Regions from separate parts of the Achromobacter aegrifaciens genome, predicted to be linked through region 2. Evidence: predicted binding sites of a transcription regulator. Region 2 holds the regulator's gene; each other region holds the start of a gene.
The links. The regulator HrcA, encoded in region 2, represses chaperone genes, less so after heat shock. The targets are predictions, from matches to a motif close to TTAGCACTCNNNNNNNNNGAGTGCTAA.

Region 1 (4,818 bases), on a different contig from region 2:
TCGACGTTGCGGAAACGCAAATGCGCAGGCCGGCCCGAACGGCGTGGCCCGCAAAAGTGAAGAACCCGCCGTTCAGGCGGGTTCGTAATCAGGAAGAGGTCGACGTGGGCGTCGTGGTGGGCGGCGCAGAACTGGGTTCGGCATCGGACGACGCTGCGGCTGGCTTCTTGCGCGGACGTCCGCGCTGGCCGGGAGCAACCCGGCGGCTGGCAGTATGGGCCAGACTGGCAATGAAAGCGGGACCGCCCAGCGCCCATTGTCCGGAGACCGCCTGGTCGATGCGCTGGGTTTCCTCGCGCGACAGGCCGTCCTGCAAGCGCTTGCGGTAATTGGCCTGGCGGTCGAACGGGGTATTGCCACAGGCCCAGTAGTCCGCGTGGTCCGATTGCCACTGCGCTGGCGCGGCGGTGGTGTTGCCGGTATGGCTGGAAGCGGAGGACCACGGCCAGGAATCGGGATCCTGCGAGGCGCCGCTGCGCACCGGATAGGTTTCGAGCCAGACCAGCGATGGCAGCACCCAGGCGCCCGGTTCCAGCAAGGCGGATCGGTAGCGACCGGCGAAGACCCGGCCGCCGCGCAAGCGCGCCGCCAGGTTGCGGCCCAGCGTCTGCATCAGGCGCGGCAGGCCTTCCTCGTCGGCGGGCGTGGCCAGCAGCAGGATGCGGTCGTTGGCAAGCAGCCAGCCGTGAACCGAGACTCGGTGGCGTTGGGCGGATTCGCCCAGCCACGTGGCCAGTTGATTCAGTATGTCGGCCGGCGCGGGTTGCGACGGCGCCGCCAGCGGCTGGATGAAGTTGGCCTGCACCAGTTGGGGCAGCCCAGGGGCGTACAGACGGGGCAGACGGGCCATAGTGTCAGGACTTGCGTATTTGGAAGAACGGGTTGTCTTCGCTCACGGTATATAAATAGTGCCACGGTGGGCGCTGGTCAAGTCCCGTGATCATGGTCAGGGCAGGAAATCGCTTTTTTTCTGTCGTTCGTACCCTATAAAGCCCAGGTTAACATTCGGCGACGGAACGTCGTACCGTGGATATCCCCTAATCCGCGAGACGTTTTTTTCGCATCATTCCGATCGGAGGAAAGCAATGGCAGTCGCCCTGGAACTCATTTCGCAGCATCGCTGCTTCGGCGGCTGGCAGCGCTATTACCGCCACGAGTCCGCGGAGATCGGCCTGCCCATGCGCTTCTCCGTCTACATTCCGCCGCAGGCCGAAGACGGTCCGGTCCCGGTGCTGTTTTATCTGGCCGGCCTGACCTGCACGGAAGAGACCTTCATGATCAAGGCGGGCGCCCAGCGGCTGGCTGCGGAACTCGGTCTCATGCTGGTCGCCCCGGATACCAGCCCGCGCGGCGCCAACGTGGCTGGCGAGGACGAAAGCTGGGACCTGGGCTCGGGCGCGGGCTTCTACCTGGACGCCTCCACCCCGGCCTGGCGGGACCACTATCGCATGTACAGCTACGTGACGCAGGAACTGCACGGCATCGTCACGGGCGAGGCCCTGCCCGGCGACGCGTCGCGCACCGGCATCTTCGGCCATTCCATGGGCGGCCATGGCGCGCTGGTGCTCGCGCTGCGCAACCCCGGCAAGTTCCGCTCGGTGTCGGCATTTGCGCCCATCGCCGCGCCCAGCCAATGCCCCTGGGGCAAGAAGGCGTTCGGCGCCTATCTGGGCGACAAGACAGAGGACTGGGCCGCTTACGACGCGTCCGCACTGATGCGCGGCGCCACCAACCCGTTTCCCGCCGGCATCCTGATCGACCAGGGCGAGTCGGACCAATTCCTGGCCGAACAGTTGTATCCCGAGGTATTCGAGGCCGCCTGCGCCGCTGCGGGCCAGCCGCTGGACCTGCGGCGCCACCCGGGCTATGACCACGGCTACTACTTCATCTCGACGTTCATCGAGGATCACATCCGGTTTCACGTCGAGCGGCTTGGAAAACCGGCGCCCTGAGGGCGCGCTTCTATACTGGCGGGCCTGCCGCGGCAGGCTGCTTGCGCGCCCCGGCGCGCCCCCTGCGGTCTGTGCTCAATAGGAACGCCTGATTTGATCAACGGAATCGCTCCCTTCGTCTGGATACTGCTGGGCGCCGTCGTCGTCCTGCTGCCGGGCATCGTCATGCTGCTGGGCCGCGGCGGCCCGCGCGACGAGCGCGGCCGCAGGGTGTTCCAGTTCCGGCCGGTGCGCCGCCTGTTCGGCCTGATGCTGGTGCTGCTGGGATGCGTGTCGGGCCTGCTGGCCCTTTCGCTGGTGCAATTCTTCCGCCTGACGGCCGACGAGCCGGTGGCGCATGTTGAAGTACGCCAGGTGGCCGACGGCCAGTTCCAGGTCAGCGCCAGCGCGCCTGGCACGGGCACCAGGCAGTATGTCCTCTATGGGGACCAGTGGCAGATCGATGCCCGGGTCGTGCGCTGGCGGCTGCCGGCGCTGATGGCCGGCGTGCCGCCGCTATACCGGCTGGAGCGCCTGTCGGGCCGTTATAGCGATGCCGCGCGCGAGGCCTCCGCCACGCGCTCGGTCCACGCGCTGGATGACTGGCCGGCGCCGGACCTGGCATCGTTGAAGAAGAATTTCCCGAACTGGTTCCCGTTCGTCGATGTCCAATTTGGCAGCGCTGCGTACATGCCGCTGTTCGACGGCGCCCGCTACCAGGTGCTGATGGATCCGCGCGGGGCGCTGTTCGTGCGGCCCGACGGCGAGGCTACGGCCGAAGGCTTGAAGCGCCTGGGTTGGTAGGACAAGCCGCGGCCGCGCCCGGATTCAGGGGCTGGCCATCTGCCGCCAGCGCTCGGTTGCCCACGGCGGCGCCCCACTCTAAAAAATAAACGGGGACATAATGCGACGAATGAAACTTTGACGCGCCGCAATAGTCGAATTAGCACTCCCAATACTAGAGTGCTAACATCGAATCCATGTCGTTATCCCTTCGCCATCCGGAGACCCCCGCTATGAAGCAACCCAGTACCTCGTTGGCCGCTTCCGGCAACGCCCTGGCGTTGGCCATTGCCAATCCGGGCGCACTTGGCACGATCGACGCTTATATCTCCTCGGTCAACCGCCTGCCGGTCCTGTCCGCGGAACGTGAAACCGAGCTCGGCCGCCGCCTGCGCGACCAGGAAGACCTGGGCGCCGCGCGCGAACTGATTCTGTCGCACCTGCGCCTGGTGGTGTCGGTGGCGCGCCAGTACCTGGGCTATGGATTGCCGCATGCCGACCTCATCCAGGAAGGCAACGTCGGCCTGATGAAGGCCGTCAAGCGTTTCGACCCCGAGCGCGGCGTGCGCCTGGTGTCATTCGCCGTGCACTGGATCAAGGCTGAAATCCACGAATACATCATCCGCAACTGGCGCCTGGTGAAGGTCGCGACCACCAAGGCCCAGCGCAAGCTGTTCTTCAACCTGCGCAGCATGCGCCCCGACGGCCAGACGCTGGATCCGGAACAGGTCGACCACATCGCGCGCGAACTGAACGTGCGCCGCGAAGACGTGAGCGAAATGGAAGTGCGCCTGTCCGGCCGCGACATGTCGCTTGAAAACCAGGACGATGACGACGACAGCTACGCGCCCATCGCCTACCTGTCCGACGAGGGCCGCCAGGAACCCACCCGGGTGCTGGAACGCGCCGCCCGCGACCAGTTGCAAAGCGCCGGCCTGACCGACGCGCTGCAAGCGCTGGATCCGCGTTCGCGCCGCATCGTCGAAGCCCGCTGGCTGCAGGACGACGGCGGCGCCACGCTGCACGAACTGGCCCAGGAGTTCGGCGTGTCGGCCGAACGCATCCGCCAGATCGAAGCGGCCGCCCTGAAGAAGATGCGCGGCAATCTTGCCTCTTGAGACGGTTGCCGAACCATGCGAAGGGCCGCGATCAGCGGCCCTTTTGCTTTTCTGGTGGGCCGCGGCCGCACATGAATAAATTGATACAAATTTGGGCTGAAATTTTGCGCGGCGCGAGAAACTTAATGAGGATCGCACCGCCTAACTTCATGTAGACCGCGAACTTCGGTTAGCAGTCTTGTCATCCGTCTCGGCTTCTCCTCTTTCCCCTCCCCTATGAGACGGATGCTTGCGGGGCACCATGCATATCTGGTGCCCCGTTTTTTATGCGCGTCCGGTTCGCGCATGCAGCCGACTCAAGCGGCAAACGCCGTGCGCTGACGGAGCAAGAGGCGCGGCCTGGCTAGGCCGCCTGGGCGTTGTCCGCGGCCGTCCTGGCGCCATGCCACAGCGCGTCCTGCACGCGCCGCACGCCCGTTGCCATCGAACCGTCCTGGTACAGCTTGATCCAGCGGTAGCCGGGCGCCATGTTGTCCACCACATGCTTGCCGTCGCGGATGCTGAACTGGAAGCAGGTCGAGGGCGTGGCCAGCATGCGCAGATTGTGGCGGCGGCGGTCGAACTCGTGGTGCACATGGCCCCACAGCAGCACGCGGACCTGCGGCCAGCGCGTCAACAGCTTGAACAGGGCCTGGGGGTTGTCGATCATCATCGAATCATGCCAGTGGCTGTCGATCTGCATGGGGTTGTGATGCATGGCGATCAGCGTGTGGCGGCCCGGAGCTTCGGCCAGCGCGGCCTCCAGCAGATCGAGCTGGCTCGCGGGCAGATGGCCGGCGTTGGAACCGGGCACGGTGGTGTCCAGCGCGACCACGCGCCAGGCGCCCACGTCCGTCACCGGAACCGACCATTGCGGCAGTTCCTGGCGCATCACGGCCGGCAGGTCATGGTTGCCTGGCAGGCAGCGGATGCTGGCCTGCGCCAGGGCGGGCGCCTCGGACAGGACGCGCGCCAGCCGGCGATAGGCCGCGGCCTCGCCGTCCTGG
Region 2 (4,818 bases):
GCGCGTCCAGATAGGCCGGCTCTTCGTGGAAACGCTTGATGAAGCGCAGCTCGGGCTGGTCGCGCAGGCGGCCGGCATGGCGGGTGACCGCATCCACCACCGTGGCGGTGGTGCTGGCGGCGTACTGCGGATAGAGCGGGACGGTCAGTATGCGTTCGCAGCCCTGCCGGCGCAGCCGGGAAATGGCGTCCGGGATCGAGGGGTTGCCGTAACGCATGCCCAGCTCCACCACGGCGTCGATTCCGGCCTCGGCCAGGGCCGCGCGCACACCATCGGCCTGTCGCTGGCTGTACACCATCAGGGGCGAGCCTTCCTTCATCCAGACGCCGGCGTAGCGCGGCTCCAGCTTCTTGGGCCGCATCGTCAGCACCAGGCAATGCAGGATGGGCTTCCACAGATAGCGCGGGATCTCGATCACGCGCGGGTCGGACAGGAACTCGCCCAGGTATTTGCGTATGTCTTGCTTACCCGGGGTGTCCGGGGTGCCCAGGTTCACCAGCAGCACGCCGACCTTGGCCGGCCCGCGAGGCGCGGGGTCTTCGTTGAAGGGGTCCTCCTGCTCGGGTTCCGGCAGATAGCGCTCAGGCCACAGGTACTTGAACAGGCGAAGAAACACAAACACTCCCCTTCCTCCGCAAGGAGGACGTAGCTTCGGATGGACCTACTGGTTGTGGCTGAGGGCGTTGGACAGCAAGCGCGCCGTGATATCCACGATGGGAATGACGCGTTCGTAGGCCATGCGCGTGGGACCGATCACGCCCAGCGTGCCCACGACCTTGCCGTCCACGCCGTAAGGCGCGGTGATGACCGAGACCTCTTCCATCGGCACCAGCTGCGAATCGCCGCCGATGTAGATCTGCACGCCCTGGGCGCGGGTGGACACGTCCAGGAGCTGCAGCAGGTCGGTCTTTTTCTCGAACAGCGAGAACATCTTGCGCAGGCGGTCCATGTCGGAGGCGATGTCGGTCACGTCCAGCAACTTGCGCTCGCCGGAAATGACCATGGCATCGCCGTCCTCGGCGGCTTCCGCGCTGGCTTCGACCGCGGCCTGCATCAGGCGCGAGATGTCCTCGCGCAATTGCGCCAGTTCGGTCGACAGGGTTTGCCGCACGACATTGAAGGACTTGCCGGCGAAATGCATGTTGAAGAAATTGCCGGCTTCCAGCAGTTCCGCTTCGGCATAGTCGCGCTGAACGAAAAGGATGCGATTTTGAACATCGCCGTCGGGCGTGACGATGATGAGCAGCACGCGCTTATCGGACAGGCGGATGAATTCGATCTGGCGGAACACCTGGGCGCGCTTGGGCGTGAGCACCACTCCCGCGAACTGGGTCAGGTTGGACAGCAGGGCCGCGGCGGCATTGACGGCGCGCGTGGGTTCGGCGGCCGCCAGCATCTCGCCCATGTTGTGCGGTTCGAGCTGGTAGGACTGCACCGCCAGCAGCGAATCGACGAACATGCGGTAGCCCCGCGGCGTGGGCACGCGGCCGGCGGAGGTGTGCGGGCTGTGGATCAGTCCCAGTTCTTCGAGATCCGCCATCACATTGCGGATCGTGGCCGGGGACAAGTCGAATACTTTCGATAGCGTCCGCGAGCCGACTGGCTGCCCATCGGCGATATAGCGTTCGATCAACGCTTTCAGTAGTGCGCGTGCGCGGTCATCCATAACAAGTATTTTAGGGAATCTTTTTCAATTGAGGCGATTTTTGTCCCGCAAGCACATATGCGGCCCCATATAATCGGCTAAACCGCCCATTCCGGGCAGGTTTCGGCTTCTGGTCCGGCCTTTTTTGATACGCAAGCAGCCATGCATTTTCCTACCGTAGCCCTGATCGGCAGATACCAGGACACCGGCCTGGACACACCGCTGAGAGCACTCGCCCACGCGCTGACGCAAGCGGGCCGGCAGGTGCTCATCGATGCGGACACGGCGCGCAACACCGGGCTGACCGAATACCCCGTCGCCACGCTCGAGGAAATCGGCAAGACCGCGTCGCTGGCCGTCGTCATGGGCGGCGACGGCACCGTGCTGGGCGCCAGCCGCCACCTTGCTCCCTATGGCATGCCGCTGGTCGGCATCAACCACGGACGCCTGGGCTTCATCACCGACATCGCGTTGCAGGACGCGCATGGCGCGCTGGCGCGCGTGCTCGAAGGCAGCTTCCAGATCGAGGAACGCATGCTGCTGGAAGGCAGCGTGTGGCGCGGCGATCAGAAAATGTATTCCGCGTCGGCCCTGAACGACGTGGTGCTGAACCGCGCGGGACGCGGCGGCATGATCGAAGTGCGGGTGGAGCTGGACGGCGCCTTCATGTACACGCAGCGCGCCGACGGCCTGATCATCGCCACGCCCACGGGCTCCACCGCGTATGCGCTGTCGGCCAACGGTCCCATCCTGCATCCGGGCATGAACGCCATGGTGCTGGTGCCGGTGGCGCCGCAAACCCTGTCCAACCGCCCCATCGTCATTCCCGACTCCGGCGTGCTGAACATGACGCTCACGGCCATGGGCCGCGTGGAAGTCGGCGCCAGCGTGCATTTCGACATGCAGACCTGGTCCGACCTGCAGCCGGGCGACCGCATCGTCGTGCAGCGCGCGCCCTATACCATCCGCTTCGTGCATCCCGAAGGCTACAGTTTCTTCTCCACCCTGCGCCGCAAGCTGCACTGGAACCTGATGCCCGAAGCCTCCGACAACGTAGAGTAGTAAGCGCCCCGACATGCTGCGCACCCTGCATATCCGCGACTTCGTCATCGTCGAACAGACCGAGATCCATTTCGGCCCCGGCTTTACCGTCTTTTCCGGTGAGACCGGCGCAGGCAAATCCATACTGGTGGACGCGCTGGCGCTCACGCTGGGCGAACGCGGCGACGCCAGCATGCTGCGCGAGGGCGCGCCGCGCGCCGACATCACCGCGGTCTTCGATACCCCCAAGGGCCTGATCGCCTGGCTGCAAGAGCGCGAGATCGACGCCGACACGGAACTGTCCCTGCGCCGCGTCATCGACGCCCAGGGCCGCAGCCGCGCCTACATCAATGGCACGCCGGCCACCGTGGCGCAATTGCGCGAACTGGGCGACAGCCTGGTCGACATCCACGGCCAGCATGCGCACCAGAGCCTGATGCGCGCCGACGCCCAGCGCGACCTGCTGGATGCCCACGGCGGCCATGGCGAACTGCGCAACTCGGTCGGCCAGGCCTGGAAGCAATGGCGCGCGTTGGCGCGCCAGCTGGAATCCGCCGAAAAGGACGCCGCAAGCCTGGCTACCGAACGCGACCGCCTGCAATGGCAGGTCGACGAACTCGATCAGCTGAATCTCGGTCCCGACGAATGGGATGCGCTGCAGTCCGAGCACACCCGCCTGTCGCATTCGCAATCCCTGCTGGATGGCGCCAACCAGATCCTCGAAGGGCTGGACGGCGAAGGCGATTCCGCGCACCACCGGCTCACCGCGGCCAACCACCGCATCCAGCAGATGCTGCGCCACGATCCCGGCTTGCAGGGCGTCTACGATGAACTGGAATCGGCCCGCATCGCGATCAGCGAGGCCGTATCGGACCTGAACAACTACGTCAGCCGAGTCGATCTCGATCCTCAGCGGCTCGTAGCGGTCGAGGCGCGCCTGGGCCTGGTATTCGAAACCGCTCGCAAATTCCGCGTCGAGCCCGACGCGCTTTGCGAGCTGCGCGACACGCTGCATGCGCAGCTCAAGGCGCTGCAAGCCGCGGGCGACATCGATGCCCTGCGCGCCCAGACGCAAGCTGCGCAGGCGCAGTACGACGCCACGGCCGCCAAGCTGACGACGGCGCGCCGCAAGGTCGCCAAGGACCTGGGCAAGCAGGTCACGCAAGCCATGCAGACGCTGGCCATGCAGGGCGGCAAGTTCGAACCCACGCTGGCCGAATCGGCGCCGTCCGCGCACGGCAACGAGCAGGTTGAATTCCTGGTGGCCGGCCATGCCGGCACCACGCCGCGGCCGCTGGCCAAGGTGGCTTCGGGCGGCGAACTGTCGCGGATTTCGCTGGCGCTGTCGGTCATCGCCAGTCGCGCTGCGCGCGTGCCGACGCTGATCTTCGATGAAGTCGACAGCGGGGTGGGCGGCGCGGTGGCCGAGGCCGTCGGCAAGCTGCTGCGCGAGCTCGGCGAACGCCATCAGGTGCTGTGCGTGACCCACCTGCCCCAGGTCGCGGCCTGCGCCAACAACCAATTCCTGGTCAGCAAGGCGGAATCGCGCGGCGCCACCCGCTCCAGCATCGAGGAACTGGACGCTTCCTCCCGCGTGGAGGAAATCGCGCGCATGCTGGGCGGCATCAAGCTCACGGCGACCACCCGCGAACACGCCCGCGAAATGCTGGAAGGTTTCGGGCAGAACTGAAGCGCTGGCCCGCCGCTTTACGGCGGGACGCCGGCAAAAACAGGGCCGATTCGCGCCATAAAAAATCCCCTTCACATTGAAGGGGATTTGGATCTCACGGACCCGCTGCGAGCGTAGCCGCGGGCCGTAGGCAGGGCCGGATCAGCGGCCCTTCATGCAGCTGCCGCAGATGCCATACAACACCATGGCGTGGCTTTCCAGCGCGAAGGAGTTGTCCTTGGCAATCTTTTGCTGACGCTTTTCGATTTCGGGGTCCGAAAACTCGACCACCTTGCCGCAATTCGTGCAGATCAGGTGATCGTGGTGATCGCCGTCGTTGAGCTCGAACACCGCCTTGCCGCTGTCGAACTGGCTGCGGGCAAGGATGCCGGCCTGTTCGAACTGGGTCAGGACGCGATAGACGGTGGCCAGCCCGATTTCGACGTTTTCGCCGATCAGGGCG
Region 3 (4,818 bases), on a different contig from region 2:
AGCTTTTCACGGTCGTAGTCGGACGTGGCTTCTTCGATCTGGACGCGGATTTGCTTGACGCGAGCTTCGATCGACTTGCTGTCGCCAGCGCCGTCGATGATGGTCGTGTTTTCCTTGCCCACTTCGATGCGCTTGGCTTGGCCCAGTTCAGCCAGGCCGGCCTTTTCCAGCGACATGCCGGTTTCTTCGGAGATCACCGTGCCGCCCGTCAGGATGGCGATGTCTTCCAGCATGGCCTTGCGGCGGTCGCCGAAGCCAGGAGCCTTGACGGCGGTCGTCTTCAGGATGCCGCGGATGTTGTTCACAACCAGGGTAGCCAGGGCTTCGCCTTCGACGTCTTCAGCGATGATCAGCAGCGGACGGCTCGACTTGGCAACTTGTTCCAGCACGGGCAGCAGGTCGCGGATGTTGCTGATCTTCTTGTCGAAAATCAGGACAAACGGATCTTCCAGAGCGGCAACTTGCTTGTCCGGGTTGTTGATGAAGTAGGGCGACAGGTAGCCGCGGTCGAATTGCATGCCTTCGACGACGTCCAGCTCGTTTTCCAGCGACTTGCCGTCTTCGACGGTGATGACGCCTTCCTTGCCGACCTTGTCCATCGCGTCAGCGATGATCTGGCCGATGGAGGTGTCGCTGTTGGCGGAGATCGAGCCGACCTGGGCGATTTCCTTGCTGGTCGTGACCGGCTTGGATTGCTTCTTCAGTTCAGCGACGGCGGCGGCGACAGCCTTGTCGATGCCGCGCTTCAGGTCGATCGGGTTGAAACCGGCGGCAACGTACTTCAGGCCTTCCATGACGATGGCCTGGGCCAGCACGGTGGCGGTGGTGGTGCCGTCACCGGCGTTGTCGGAGGTCTTGGAGGCAACGTCCTTGACCAGCTGGGCGCCGATGTTTTCGAACTTGTCCTTCAGTTCGATTTCCTTGGCGACGGACACGCCGTCCTTGGTCACGGTCGGGGCGCCGAACGAGCGCTCCAGCACGACGTTGCGACCCTTGGGGCCCAGGGTGGTCTTGACAGCGTTGGCGAGAACATTCACGCCGCGGACGATGCGCACGCGGGCGTCGTCACCGAACAATACTTGCTTGGCAGCCATTTCTTAGCTTCCTTCGAAAATTCGTTTGAGGCGGGGTTTACTGGACCACGGCGAGGATTTCGTCCTCGCGGATGACGAGCAGCTCTTCGCCGTCAACCTTCACGGACTGGCCGGCGTACTTGCCGAACAGCACCTTGTCGCCAGCCTTCAGGTCGACCGGCAGGATCTTGCCGTCTTCGGTCTTCTTGCCGGGGCCGACGGCCACGACTTCACCCTGGTCGGGCTTTTCAGCGGCGCTGTCGGGGATAACGATGCCCGATGCAGTCTTGCGCTCGTTTTCGAGGCGTTTGACGATCACGCGATCGCCCAGGGGACGCAAGGCCATGAGGAACTCCTGTTGCAAAAAAGAGAAGGAAATGATCGGTTAGGCCCGGGAACGCTTGTTAGCACTCACCGGTGTCGAGTGCTAATTATAGGGATGATGTTCTAGGGTTCAAGGGGGAGGGGGCTGGTTGTTACATATTGGGGAGCTGGATGGCGTCTAACTTCATTGAGGCGGAAGTTAGACGAGCAGCCGGCAAGCACGGCGACAAAGGACAGGCGTGCAAACACGGGGAGGGAAACAGCCCCAGTACGCTGTGATAGCAGCCATAATCAATTCAACCTGGTCTCGAGTGAAGGCAGGAGTTCAGGTTTGGCTCCCACATAAACCGGTAGCGGGTGGGCCGTAGCGTACTCAGTGCGGAATATCTCAATGATGACACCGGAAACGCCAGGCGACGACGCGGTACGGACCCGCAACCACGGGCCACTGCCCCAGGGTTTTCGGGCTGGATTGATTACGGCCATCACGGTATTGCTCGGCTTTTCGCTGGGTTTCCTGCGCTACTGGGGCTTCGACGCGCCGGGCGATTGGAGCGCGCTGTCCGTGCTGCCCGGCGTGTCCCTGTTGCTCGCCAGCCTGCTGCAGATAATTGCTCTCTACCGCGCCTTGCGTCTGGAGGATGAAGCCGAGAATGAATACCGGAAAACCGTGCGGTGGTTCATTACGTCGGCGATGCTGCTGTTGCTGGGTGTGACAGCGGCGTTGTGGGAGGTAGCGTGATACGCCGCCCGTGCCGCTGGAAAATTAGGGTAATCCGGGATTCTTTAAGCCTAAACTTTTATGAAGAATGAGCGGCAGACGCAGGACCGCCGCCGCATGAGGCATCGAGGCGGTTCTCCGTGGTGCGGCATGTGACGCACCGAGCGCGGGATCGCGGGGTGAGCCCCCATAAGGAGAATCGCATGCTGTTGCGTAGACGTTGTCTGGCCATGATGATGCTGGCGCTGACTGGCTGGGCCACGGGCAGTCATGCGCAAACGCCGTCTCAGGCCTGGCCCGTCAAGCCCGTGCGCCTGGTCGTGGGTTTGGCACCCGGAGGGCTGGTCGACGTGTTGGCGCGCACGGTGCAGCCGCACTTGGCCGAGGCCTTGAAGCAGACCGTTATCGTGGAGAATCGGGGCGGTGCGGGTGGCAACGTGGCGGGAGCCGAGGTTGTGCGCAACGGTGGCGACAACCATACCTTCCTGCTCAATCCATCGACGACCGAATCGGTCAATCCAGTGATGTTCGCCAGCATGCCGTTCGATCCGCAGCGGGACCTGCGGCCGGTTGCCTTGCTGGCCAATAGCCAGTTGTTCCTGTTTGTCCGGTCCTCGCTTGGCGTCAATACGCTCGAAGAGTTCGTGGCATACGCGCGCAAGCAGCCAGCTCCTCTCAATTACGGTTCGGCCGGAAACGGCACGACGCCGCATCTGGCCGGCGAACTGCTCAAGCAGGCTACTGGCATGCAGGCTACCCATGCGCCTTATCGCGGCGTGGCGCCAGCGATACAAGACCTGGCAGCGGGCCAGATCGACTTTGCGTTTGGACCCGCCACGGTCTTTCCCATGGTGCAAGCGGGCAAACTGAAGGTACTTGCGGTAGCAAGCCGGCAACGCGCTGCCGTGGCGCCCGACATACGAACCTTTTCCGAGGTCGGCATCGACGGTGTTTTCGCAGACAGCCTGTTTGGCGTGTATGCCGCCGCTGGCACCCGCGATGACGTGGTCGATCGCATGAACGCCGAAATCAACAAAGTGCTTGCGAGGCCGGAGATCCAGGCGCGCTTTCTCGATGCGGGCGCCGAGGCGCTACCGCTGCGTGTGGCGGACTATGCCGCGCGCGTGCAGGACGAAAAGAATTTGTTCGCCCCGTTGATGAAGTCGTTGGGGCTGAAGGAACAGTAGATAGAACAACGATAAACGCTCTGCCTGCGCAGCTCATTCGACTCTACGGCGTCATCCTTCCTCGCGCGAGGCAATCTCCGCGGCAAGCTCGGAAAGCGATACCGCGCCCAAGCGTTGCAGCAAGGCATGCTCGCCTTCGCGCAGGGAATCCGCCACCAATTGGTTCGCGGCTCGTTCCACGGGGCAGGCAGGATTGTCGTCGGCTGGCCCGATGGTAAAGACCGTGCCATGGGCGATGGCTTCATGGACATCGCGCGCGGTGATGGTTTCCAGTCCCCTGGCCAGTACCCAGCCGCCGTTGCGCCCGCCCGTGGAGGTCACCATGCCGGCGGTACGCAGCGCCGCCATGGATCGGCGCACCACCACCTCATTCGTATGCAGCATCTGGGCCAGCGTTCCAGAAGTGGTCGTGCCGCCGCGCAAATGCATGTGGATCAAGACGTGCAGCAGACGGGCAAGGCGGGTGTCATTGGCCATGGGATCAATTACCGTAACTACAGGTGTTACGGTATTATAGCTGCACCGGATACTTCTTGAGAGCTTGCCCGATGATCGACCTTGAAACACGCGATGTGACCGTCAACGGCATCGCGCTCAGCGTCACGGCCCAGGGCGAAGGTCCACTCGTCGTGCTGTGCCACGGCTTTCCCGAGACCGCTTATGCCTGGCGCCATCAACTGCCCGCCCTGGCCCATGCGGGATTCCGCGCCGTGGCCCCGGATTTGCGCGGGTATGGAGCCAGCGACAGTCCGGCGGATGTGGCGGCGTTCACAACATTGGATGTCATCGGCGACCTGGTCGCGCTTATCGAAAGAGAGGGGGCCGATGATGCGGTGATCGTGGGGGGCGATTGGGGCGCCAGCATCGCATGGCAGGCAGCCCAACTGCGTCCGGACCGCTTTCGGGCCGTCGTCGCCCTGGGCGTTCCCATGATGCGCAGAGCGCCGGTTGCACCCAGCCGCCTCTTCCCCAGAACCGAGTCCGCTGCGTTTTACACGCATTACTTCAACGAGCCGGGAGTTGCTGAAGAGGAGTTCGAGCGCGACATCAGCGCGACCCTGCGCGCCATCTACTTCGCGGCATCGGGCGACGCCGGGCCGCGTGACGACCCCGCCACGCCCAATCCGTTTGGCATGGTAGCCGCTGGCCGTGGCCTGCTCGATTCGCTGCCTGTCCCCCAGACGTTGCCGGCCTGGCTTACTCCGTCGGATCTGGCGACCTTTGTCCAAAGCTACACCGCCAGCGGTTTTCGTGGCGGCCTCAACTATTACCGGAATCTGGACCGCAATTGGGCGCTGCAGGGGGCCTTTGAGGGAAAGACGGTGGATGTGCCTGCGCTTTATCTCGTAGGGGAAAGGGATACGGGCCTGGCGATTCCCGGCATGGACCAGATCATCGCGGCCATGCCGGCCCTAGTTCCCCAACTGCGCGCTGCTGAAGTCATTCCCGGCGCGGGGCATTGGTTGCAACAGGAAGCCCCCGAGGCAGTCAACAAGGCGCTCGTCGATTTCCT

Region 1: a site for HrcA is predicted at 2,875-2,901, ahead of rpoH (RNA polymerase sigma factor RpoH). Genes of this name have one in related genera too.
Region 3: a site for HrcA is predicted at 1,478-1,504, ahead of groES (co-chaperone GroES). Genes of this name have one in related genera too.

What each region holds. Positions count from the first base shown of each region.
Region 1 is NZ_CADIKO010000001.1:1,338,460-1,343,277, reverse strand. Features, by position in the region: gene HV793_RS06220 (hypothetical protein) at 89-850, opposite strand; gene fghA (S-formylglutathione hydrolase) at 1,086-1,952, shown strand; gene HV793_RS06210 (hypothetical protein) at 2,046-2,735, shown strand; gene rpoH (RNA polymerase sigma factor RpoH) at 2,948-3,832, shown strand; gene cpdA (3',5'-cyclic-AMP phosphodiesterase) at 4,176-4,818, opposite strand, start outside.
Region 2 is NZ_CADIKO010000003.1:312,920-317,737, reverse strand. Features, by position in the region: gene hemH (ferrochelatase) at 1-616, opposite strand, end outside; gene hrcA (heat-inducible transcriptional repressor HrcA) at 662-1,666, opposite strand; gene HV793_RS20475 (NAD kinase) at 1,808-2,707, shown strand; gene recN (DNA repair protein RecN) at 2,721-4,376, shown strand; gene fur (ferric iron uptake transcriptional regulator) at 4,518-4,818, opposite strand, start outside.
Region 3 is NZ_CADIKO010000001.1:442,652-447,469, reverse strand. Features, by position in the region: gene groL (chaperonin GroEL) at 1-1,094, opposite strand, end outside; gene groES (co-chaperone GroES) at 1,132-1,419, opposite strand; gene HV793_RS02160 (hypothetical protein) at 1,789-2,139, shown strand; gene HV793_RS02155 (Bug family tripartite tricarboxylate transporter substrate binding protein) at 2,322-3,305, shown strand; gene HV793_RS02150 (RrF2 family transcriptional regulator) at 3,357-3,782, opposite strand; gene HV793_RS02145 (alpha/beta fold hydrolase) at 3,854-4,818, shown strand, end outside.